Regions from separate parts of the Streptomyces sp. NPDC045695 genome, predicted to be linked through region 1. Evidence: riboswitches for the same ligand, from Rfam matches in the RefSeq annotation. Region 1 holds a riboswitch; the other holds the start of a gene.
The links. Region 1 has a riboswitch for S-adenosylmethionine ahead of thrC (threonine synthase). Riboswitches for the same ligand answer to the same signal wherever they lie in the genome.

Region 1 (4,407 bases):
CACGTCCGCCAGCCGGTACGCCGCCAGCGAGCGGGCGAAGTCGTCCTTCACCGACACCAGCACCGGCTGCCAGTCCGCCGTCCCGAACTCCTCGTTCACGGCCGCCGCCAGCTCCCGTACCGACTGGGTGTACTCCCGGTACACCGCCAGGTCCTGCCGTGAGGGGTACGCCGAGGCGAGGTGCACGACGCGGCCCCGCCATTCGGGGTGCGAGGCGAGCAGTTCCCGGTAGGCCAGCAGGCCCCGCAGGATGTTCTTCGACAGCTCCGTCCGGTCCACCCGGACGATCGTCTTCAGGCCGCCGACCTCCGCGCGCAGCTCCGCCAGCTTCGCGTCGACCTCCGGCCGGTGCGCGAGCGCGCGCAGCTCGTCGCCGTCCACGCCCAGCGGGTACACCGCCACGCGCGCCGTCGCGGCCCCCGTACCCGCCCCGGTGCCCTCCACGAACGCGTTCGCCCACGCCCGCGTGTGGAAGCCCGCCACGTCCGCGCCGAGCATCCCCCGCGCCAGCTCGACGCGGACGTCGGACGGGAGCATGTGGAGGAACTCCGGGGACGCCCACGGAGTGTGCGTGAAGTGCCCGATCCGCAGGTCCGGCCGCAGCTCCCGCAGCTGCCCCGGGACCAGCGCGAGGTGGTAGTCCTGCACCAGGACGCACGCCTCGGGCGCCGCCTCCTCGGCCAGGGCCTCGGCGAAGGCGCGGTTGTAGGACCTGTACGACTCCCACCGGCGCCAGAACGCCGCGTCGAAGACCGGCTCGCGCGGGATGTCGTACAGGTGGTGGTGGGTGAACCACAGCACCGAATTGGCGATCCCGTTGTACGCGTCGTCGTACACCGTGGGATCGATGTCCAGCATCCGGACGCCCGGCTCGGCCACCCCCCGGCGGACCGCCTCCCGGTCCGCCTCCGACAGCGCCGCGCAGATCCACAGCGTCTGCGGCTGCTCCGCGAGGGCCGCCGAGAGCCCGGAGACGAGGCCGCCCCCGCCGCGCCGGGCGCTGAGGCCGCCGTCGGTGTCGAGGGTGTACGAGAGGGGGCCGCGGTTCGCGGCGACGAGTACTTGATGGGATGCAGCCATGTCGCGAACCTAGCCCGGGCCGGGCCCGCTCAAACCGTCCGCTGCGTCACGCCACGCGCCGCACCGCGTACTCCTTGACCCCCAGCATCGGCGGCCGCTCCTCGGTGTCCACCGCGTACGTCCGCGGCACGAAGCCCTCCGGCCCCCGCTCGAACTGCGTCAGCTCCGGCCGTACGAGGTGCCCGCGCGAGAGCCGCAGCAGGGCCGTGCGGTAGATCGCCGCGGCCATCCGGCCCAGCGCCTGTCCGTCCTGATGGCGGTGCAGGCGTACGCCCACGTCCACCTGGGCCAGCGCGTCCAGCCCGACCGTGTGCAGCGCGTCCACCAGGAGGCCCAGCTCGACGCCGTACCCGACGGGGAACGGCAGCCGCTCCAGCAGGGAGCGGCGTACGGCGTACTCGCCGCCCAGCGGCTGGACGAAACCGGCCAGCTGCGGCCAGTGGAGGTTGAGCAGGGGACGGGCCACCAGCTCGGTGACCCTGCCGCCCTGGCCGGGAGCGTCGCCCAGCGGGCGGTCGTACATCGCCTTGACGAACTGCACGTCCGGCTCGGTGAGCAGCGGCCCGACGATCCCCGAGACGAAGGAGGCCGAGAAGTCGCGCAGGTCGGCGTCGACGAAGCAGACGATGTCACCGCTGGTGGCCAGCAGCGAGCGCCACAGCACCTCGCCCTTGCCGTGCAGCGCCGGGATCCTCGGCAGGATCTCGTCGCGGTGCACCACCCGCGCTCCCGCGTCCGCCGCGACCTGCGCGGTCCGGTCCTGCGAGCCCGAGTCGACGACCAGCAGTTCGTCCACCAGGGGGACGGGCAGTCCCTCGATCAGCTCGCGCCGGATCGTCTCGACGATCGCGCCGACGGTGGCTTCCTCGTCGAGCGCGGGCAGCACCACGCTGACCGTGCTGCCTGTCGCCCGTTTCCGGTCGAGCAGCTGGTCGAGCGGTCGGTCGGCGGCTGACCAGGAGCGGTCGGCCAGCCAGCGCTCCACCTCTTCCAGCACTCTCGGCACTCCCTGTTTCGTCCCCTGTATGGACCAGTTTGTGATCCATCTCGCGGTTCGGACGGCTGTCTCAACCACCCGGGCCTTCGGTTACAGTCTTGAACAACGCGAAGGACCACCGCATGCCGGGGGTCCCCGCGAACAAACGCACCGGCGCGCCACAGAGCGCGTATGCCGGTGCCATACCGCTCATCCAGAGGGGCAGAGGGACACGGCCCGTTGAAGCCCCGGCAACCCTCCAGTCGGTTCTCGCGATGCGTTGTACGCATCCCCGCGAGGTCCCCGGCTAGGGAAGGTGCCAATTCCGTCTCATGGCGAAGTGCGCCATGGGGAAGATGAGGAGAAAGGGCCTCGCCATCATGGCTGCACAGACTGTTGCCACCTCTGTCGATCTCGGACCTGCCACCGGCCTCTCGTGCCGTGAGTGCGGTACCCGCTTCGAACTCGGACCCGTCTTCGCCTGCGTCGAGTGTTTCGGACCGCTGGAAGTCGCCTACGACCTTCCCACCGGTGACCCCGAAGCCCTGCGCGCCGCGATCGAGGCCGGCCCGAACAACATCTGGCGGTACGCGCCGCTGCTGCCCGTCCCCGCGGACGTGGCCTTCAAGCCGAGCCTGAACCCGGGCTTCACCAAGCTCGTGGACGCGGCCAACCTGGCCAAGGAGCTCGGCGTCACCGGCAAGCTGTACGTCAAGGACGACTCCGGCAACCCGACGCACTCCTTCAAGGACCGCGTGGTCGCCATCGCCGTCGAGGCCGCCCGCGCCTTCGGCTTCACCACCCTGTCCTGCTCCTCCACGGGCAACCTGGCCGGCGCCGTCGGCGCCGCGGCCGCCCGGGCGGGCTTCCGCTCCTGCGTGTTCATCCCGCACGACCTGGAGCAGGGCAAGGTCGTCATGGCCGGTGTCTACGGCGGCGACCTGGTCGGCATCGAGGGCAACTACGACGACGTCAACCGCTTCTGCTCCGAGCTCATCGGCGACCCGCTGGGCGAGGGCTGGGGCTTCGTCAACGTCAACCTGCGCCCGTACTACGGCGAGGGCTCCAAGACCCTGGCGTACGAGATCTGCGAGCAGCTCGGCTGGCGGCTGCCCGACCAGATCGTGATCCCGATCGCGTCCGGCTCGCAGCTGACGAAGATCGACAAGGGCCTGCAGGAGCTGATCAAGCTCGGCCTCGTCGAGGACAAGCCGTACAAGATCTTCGGTGCCCAGGCCGAGGGCTGCTCCCCGGTGTCGACCGCCTTCAAGGCCGGTCACGACGTGGTCCGCCCGCAGAAGCCGAACACGATCGCCAAGTCGCTGGCCATCGGCAACCCGGCGGACGGCCCGTACGTCCTGGACATCGCGCGGCGCACCGGCGGTTTCGTCGAGGACGTCAACGACGAGCAGGTCGTCGAGGCCATCAAGATCCTCGCCCAGACCGAGGGCATCTTCGCCGAGACCGCGGGCGGCGTGACCGTCGGCGTGACGAAGAAGCTCATCGAGAACGGGCAGCTCGACCCGGAGCTGACCACCGTCATCCTCAACACCGGTGACGGCCTCAAGACCCTGGAGGCGGTGGCCGCGGACAGCGGGCAGACCGCCACCATCCGCCCGAGCCTGGACGCCTTCCGCGCCGCCGGCCTGGCGTGACCTGACCAACCCCCTGCTCTACCGGAAAGGCAGTAGCGCCATGAGCGTCAACGTCCGCATCCCCACCATCCTGCGCACCTACACCGGCGGCAAGGCCGAGGTCCCGGCCGAGGGCGCGAACCTCGCCGAGGTCATCGAGTCCCTGGAGAAGAACCACCCGGGCATCGCCGCGCGCGTCCTGGACGACCAGGGCAAGCTGCGCCGTTTCGTGAACGTCTACGTCAACGACGACGACGTGCGTTTCGAGGGCGGGCTGGAGGCGGTGACGCCGGACGGCGCCGGTGTCTCGATCATCCCCGCCGTGGCCGGCGGCTGCTGAACTCAGCGGAATTCGACGGGGACCCGACGGGGACCCGACGGGAACGCGAAAAAACGTAATTGCCCCCTCCGCTAAAAGCGGAGGGGGCAATTCTGCTTGATTGGGCGCGGTAGAGTTGGGGAAGTCCCCTCCGCGGTTCTTGCCCGCCGCATATGAACGGGCCGCGTGAGGGTCGACATCGGGCCAATGTGCAAGCGCGGTATGGGGCTTTGGCGAGACATGTCGGGCCCGAGTTGCCCTGGAAGATGCCGGATTTTCACTCTATTTCAATGTTTCTCGGTGCCCAGAATTCTCGTCGGATTGACCTGTTGCACACAGCACTCGCGCAGATACATTCAGCCTCGGTCGACGCGTTCCGGCGCAAGTTCTGACCCGGG
Region 2 (4,407 bases), on a different contig from region 1:
CGTCGAGGCGACGGACACGCACGTGGCGTTCCGCACGTACTCCCAGCACGACCTGGAAGCCGCCTTCGCGATCGGCCTCGACGCGTAGGCCCTGCGGGCGGCTCGGCACTGTCCGGGCCGGTTGCCCTGCGGGCGGCTCGGCAGTGTCCGGCCAGCACCGGCGGGCCTGGTCGGCGGGGTCGGTCCGCGGGGCCGCGCCGGGGTGTCTCCTCGGCTCGCGCCTGCGGGCCCGTCTCGGCTGTCAAGGGTGGTTGCGCGCTCGTCCTGCGGGGACACCCCGCCACGTCCCCACTCCCCTCCGCCCTGGCACCCCTGCGCTGCCGGAGCCGGGCCGTGGGGCGGGGACACGCAGGAGGGTCCCCGCAGGACGAGCGCGCAACCCGGGCCGCACGGCTGGACCAAGGCCGCAGGCGCGAGCCGAGGAGACCCTCGTGCGGGGCCCCGCCCCACCCCTCACCGCCAAACCCGCGGAGCGACCCGGCGGGGCCCCGCCCCACCCCTTCACCGCCAAACCCGCGGAGCGACCCCGCAGGGGGACCTCAGACCGCCGGGACGCAGCGGCCCTCCTGCGTGCGGTACTGCCACTGGGCGCCGTTCGCGACCAGTTCCTTGACCGCGCGGACGAAGCGGTCCACGTGCTCGTCGGGGGTGCCCGCTCCGAAGCTGACACGGATGGCGTTGAGGGACCGCTCGCCGGGGGCCGCCTCGGGGGCCCCGCACTCGCCCTGGGCCTGCGGTTCGCTGCCCAGCAGGGTGCGGACCAGCGGGTGGGCGCAGAACAGGCCGTCGCGCACGCCGATCCCGTACTCGGCGGACAGGGCCGCGGCGAAGTGGGAGCTGTTCCAGCCGTCCACGACGAAGGAGATGACCCCGACGCGCGGGGCGTCGTCCCCGAAGAGGGACAGGACCCGCACGGCCGGGACCTCCGCCAGGCCTTCGCGGACCTTCGCGATGAGGTGCTGCTCGCGGGCCACGAGGGTCTCGAAGCCGGCCTCCGTCAGGGCCCGGCAGGCGGAGGCGATGGAGTAGACGCCGATCACGTTCGGGGAGCCGGCCTCGTGGCGGGCGGCCGTGGTGTGCCACTCGACGTCGACGCCGCCGTCCTCGCGCCGGGCCACCGTGCGGGAGGCGCCGCCGCCCGCCAGGTAGGGCTCGGCCTCCTGGAGCCAGTCCGCGCGGCCGGCGAGTACGCCCGAGCCGAAGGGCGCGTAGAGCTTGTGCCCGGAGAAGGCGACCCAGTCGACGTCCAGGTCCTGCACGGAGACCGGGTGGTGCGGGGCCAGTTGGGCGGCGTCCAGCACGATCCGCGCGCCGTGGGCGTGCGCGGCGGCGGCGAGTTCCTTCACCGGCCACAGCTCGCCGGTGACGTTGGACGCGCCGGTGACGCAGACCAGGGCCGGGCCGTAGCCCCCTCCGGTCGATGCCGTGCGGTCGGCCAGGGCCCGCTCCAGGGTGGCGACCGCCTCGTCCGGCGTGCGGGGGGCGTTGAGGTAGGTGACCCGCGCGTCCGCCCACGGCAGGAGCGAGGCGTGGTGCTCGGTCTCGAAGACGAACACCTGGCAGCCGGCCGGGAGTACGGCGGCGAGCAGGTTCAGCGAGTCGGTCGTGGACCGGGTGAAGACCACCTGGTCGGAGGGGCGGCAGTGGAGGAACTCCGCGACCGTGACCCGGCTCTGCTCGAAGAGGTCGGTGGAGAGCTGCGAGAGGTACCCGGCGCCGCGGTGCACGCTGCCGTAGTACGGGGCGTACGCCGCCACGTCGTCCCAGACTCGCTGGAGGGCGGGGGCGCTGGCCGCGTAGTCGAGGGCCGCGTAGGTGACCTCGCCGCCGGTGACGAGCGGGACGGTGACGTCCCGGCCGAGGACTGCGAGGGGCTCGGCACAGGCGGGGTCGACGGTGGCGGCGGATCCGGCGGTGGCGGTGGCGGTGGCGTTCAGGGTTGCGGACATGGCGGTATCTCCCGGCAGGCAGGGCTGAATGGCTTCGGTGGGCCCGTACGCGGGTACGGCGCTGCGGCCGTCCGGGGTACGGGGAGGTCCTCGGAGCGTTGCGGGGTACGCGGAAGCGACCCTGATCCGAGGGATGAAGAAGGGGCGGAGCCGCCCTATCGCATTCGCTTGCTCACGGAAAAAGCTCCTCGAGAAGACCAGGACCCCTGGTGTCGAGGGATCCGCGCTTGCCGTAGGCCTTGCTGCCTACGACCTGGTCATCACCCGGGGCACCCCGCCACGGAAGGAGGGTTGCCGGACAGCAAGCCGGGGCCTAAACGCTGTCACTCGTGACCTGGTCTGCATCCTGCCACACGATCGCCGAGGCGCAAGACCCCGGTCCGCATGGCGGACCGGGGCCGTGGCTCGAAACGGGGGCCGGGGGGTGATCGGAGCGGCGCTACGCGTTGCTGGCGGCCACCCAGCGCTCCAGCGCGGCCCGCGCCGAACCGGAGTCGATCGACTCCGCCGCACGGGTGATGCCCGCGGCGATCTGCTCCTCCAGCGTGCCGGTACCGGGGTCCAGGGCCACCAGCGCCGCCGCCGCGTTGAGCAGCACCGCCTCGCGGACCGGCCCGGGCTCCCCCGCCAGCAGGCGGCGGGCGACGTCCGCGTTGTACGAGGGGTCGCCGCCGGCCAGGGCGGAGACGTCGACCAGCGGGATGCCGACGTCGCGCGGGTCGAAGGACCGCTCCGACACCTTGCCGTCGCGCACCCACCAGACGCGCGAGGTCGACGTCGTGGTCAGCTCGTCCAGGCCGTCGTCGCCGCGGAAGACCAGCGCGGAGGAACCCCGCTCGGCGAGCACACCCGCCACGATGGGGGCCATCCGGGGGTCGGCGACGCCCGTCGCCTGGGACCGTACCCGTGCCGGGTTGGTCAGCGGGCCGAGGATGTTGAAGGTGGTGCGGATGCCCAGCTCCCTGCGCGCCCCCGCCACGTGCCGCAGCGCCGGGTGGAACTTCACCGCGAAGCAGAAGGTGATGCCGGCTTCCTCGGCCACCTCCACGACCCGCTGCGTGCTGAGGTTGAGGTTGACGCCGAGCTTCTCCAGGACGTCGGAGGAGCCGCTCGCGGAGGACGCGGCCCGGTTCCCGTGCTTGACCACCTTGGCGCCCGTACCGGCCACCACGACCGCCGACATCGTCGAGATGTTCACGGTCTTGGCCCCGTCGCCGCCCGTGCCGACGATGTCCACCGTCCGGCCCGGCACCTCGATCAGGTTGGCGTGGGCGTACATGGCGTGGACGAGGCCGTTGATCTCCGCGACCGTCTCCCCCTTCGCCCGCAGCGCGACCACGAAGCCGGCGATCTGGGCGTCGGTGGCCTCCCCGCGCATGATCCGGTCCATGGCCCAGGCGGTGTCCTCGGCGCGCAGGTCCTGACCGGTCAGCAGGGCGTCCAGAACGCCCGGCCACCCGCGGGCCGCCACGCTGTCGCCGCCTGCCGGGGTCACCAGGTTCATGGTCCGCTCCTGCTGCTAGTGGGCTGGTGGGCCGCTGCCGTGCCGCCGCCACGTCGAATGCGAAGGGCTTCAGCCTATCCAGCGCCGGGGGACGGCAAAGAGCCCCGTCCAGACACTGGACGGGGCTCTCGCCGTGGCGACACCAGGACTGTCCGAAATCAGTCCCTCAAGCGGTCGTGCGGAGGATCAGTGGTGGCCGTGGCCGCTCTGGATCTCCTTGTACTCCTCCACCGTGGGCTTCGGAATCTGGTTGTTCTCCGCGTAGAAGCCCTTGCTGAGCTTCGCGCGCAGCTTCTCCGTGGCCTTCACCTTGCGCTCGACACCGTTCTCGTCGACCGTCGGGCCGATCTCGACCGGCGCGTACTGCTCGTGCGAGGTGAGGGTGTGCAGCTGGCCCTGCGGGAGCGGCTCGTGGATCTCGACGAACTCACCGTGCGGCAGGCGCTTGATGATGCCGGTCTCGCGACCGTGCAGCACCTTGTCCCGGTCCCGGCGCTGGAGGCCGAGGCAGATCCGCTTGGTGACGATGAAGGCGAGGACCGGTACGACGAAGAAGCCGATCCGGACGAACCAGGTGATCGAGTTGATCGAGAGGTGGAAGTACTGCGCGAACATGTCGTTTCCACCACCGATCAGGAGCACGATGTACTCCGCGATCCAGGCGACACCGAAGGCCGTACGGGTCGGGACGTTGCGCGGGCGGTCCAGGATGTGGTGCTCGCGCTTGTCCCCGGTGACCCAGGACTCGATGAACGGCCAGACGGCGATCGCGCCGAGGACCAGCGGGAAGAGCACCAGCGGGATGAACACGCCCAGGACGAGCGTGTGGCCCCACAGGTTGATCTCCCAGCCGGGCATGGCTCGGATCAGGCCTTCCGGCATACCCATGTACCAGTCGGGCTGCGCACCGGTGGACACGTGGTCCGGGCGGTACGGGCCGAGCGCCCAGATCGG

Region 2: it holds a riboswitch for S-adenosylmethionine, as region 1 does, so the genes downstream of both, AC07DU_RS32315 (aminotransferase class V-fold PLP-dependent enzyme) here and thrC (threonine synthase) in region 1, are expected to answer to the same signal.

What each region holds. Positions count from the first base shown of each region.
Region 1 covers NZ_JBWKJU010000003.1:423,227-427,633, reverse strand. The annotation lists gene AC07DU_RS08280 (alpha,alpha-trehalose-phosphate synthase (UDP-forming)) at 1-1,080, opposite strand, end outside; gene AC07DU_RS08275 (glucosyl-3-phosphoglycerate synthase) at 1,127-2,077, opposite strand; SAM riboswitch class I at 2,264-2,419, shown strand; gene thrC (threonine synthase) at 2,437-3,711, shown strand; gene AC07DU_RS08265 (MoaD/ThiS family protein) at 3,752-4,030, shown strand.
Region 2 covers NZ_JBWKJU010000032.1:30,266-34,672, forward strand. The annotation lists gene AC07DU_RS32310 (Lrp/AsnC family transcriptional regulator) at 1-88, shown strand, start outside; gene AC07DU_RS32315 (aminotransferase class V-fold PLP-dependent enzyme) at 540-1,949, opposite strand; SAM riboswitch class IV at 2,168-2,284, opposite strand; gene trpD (anthranilate phosphoribosyltransferase) at 2,389-3,453, opposite strand; gene qcrB (cytochrome bc1 complex cytochrome b subunit) at 3,640-4,407, opposite strand, start outside.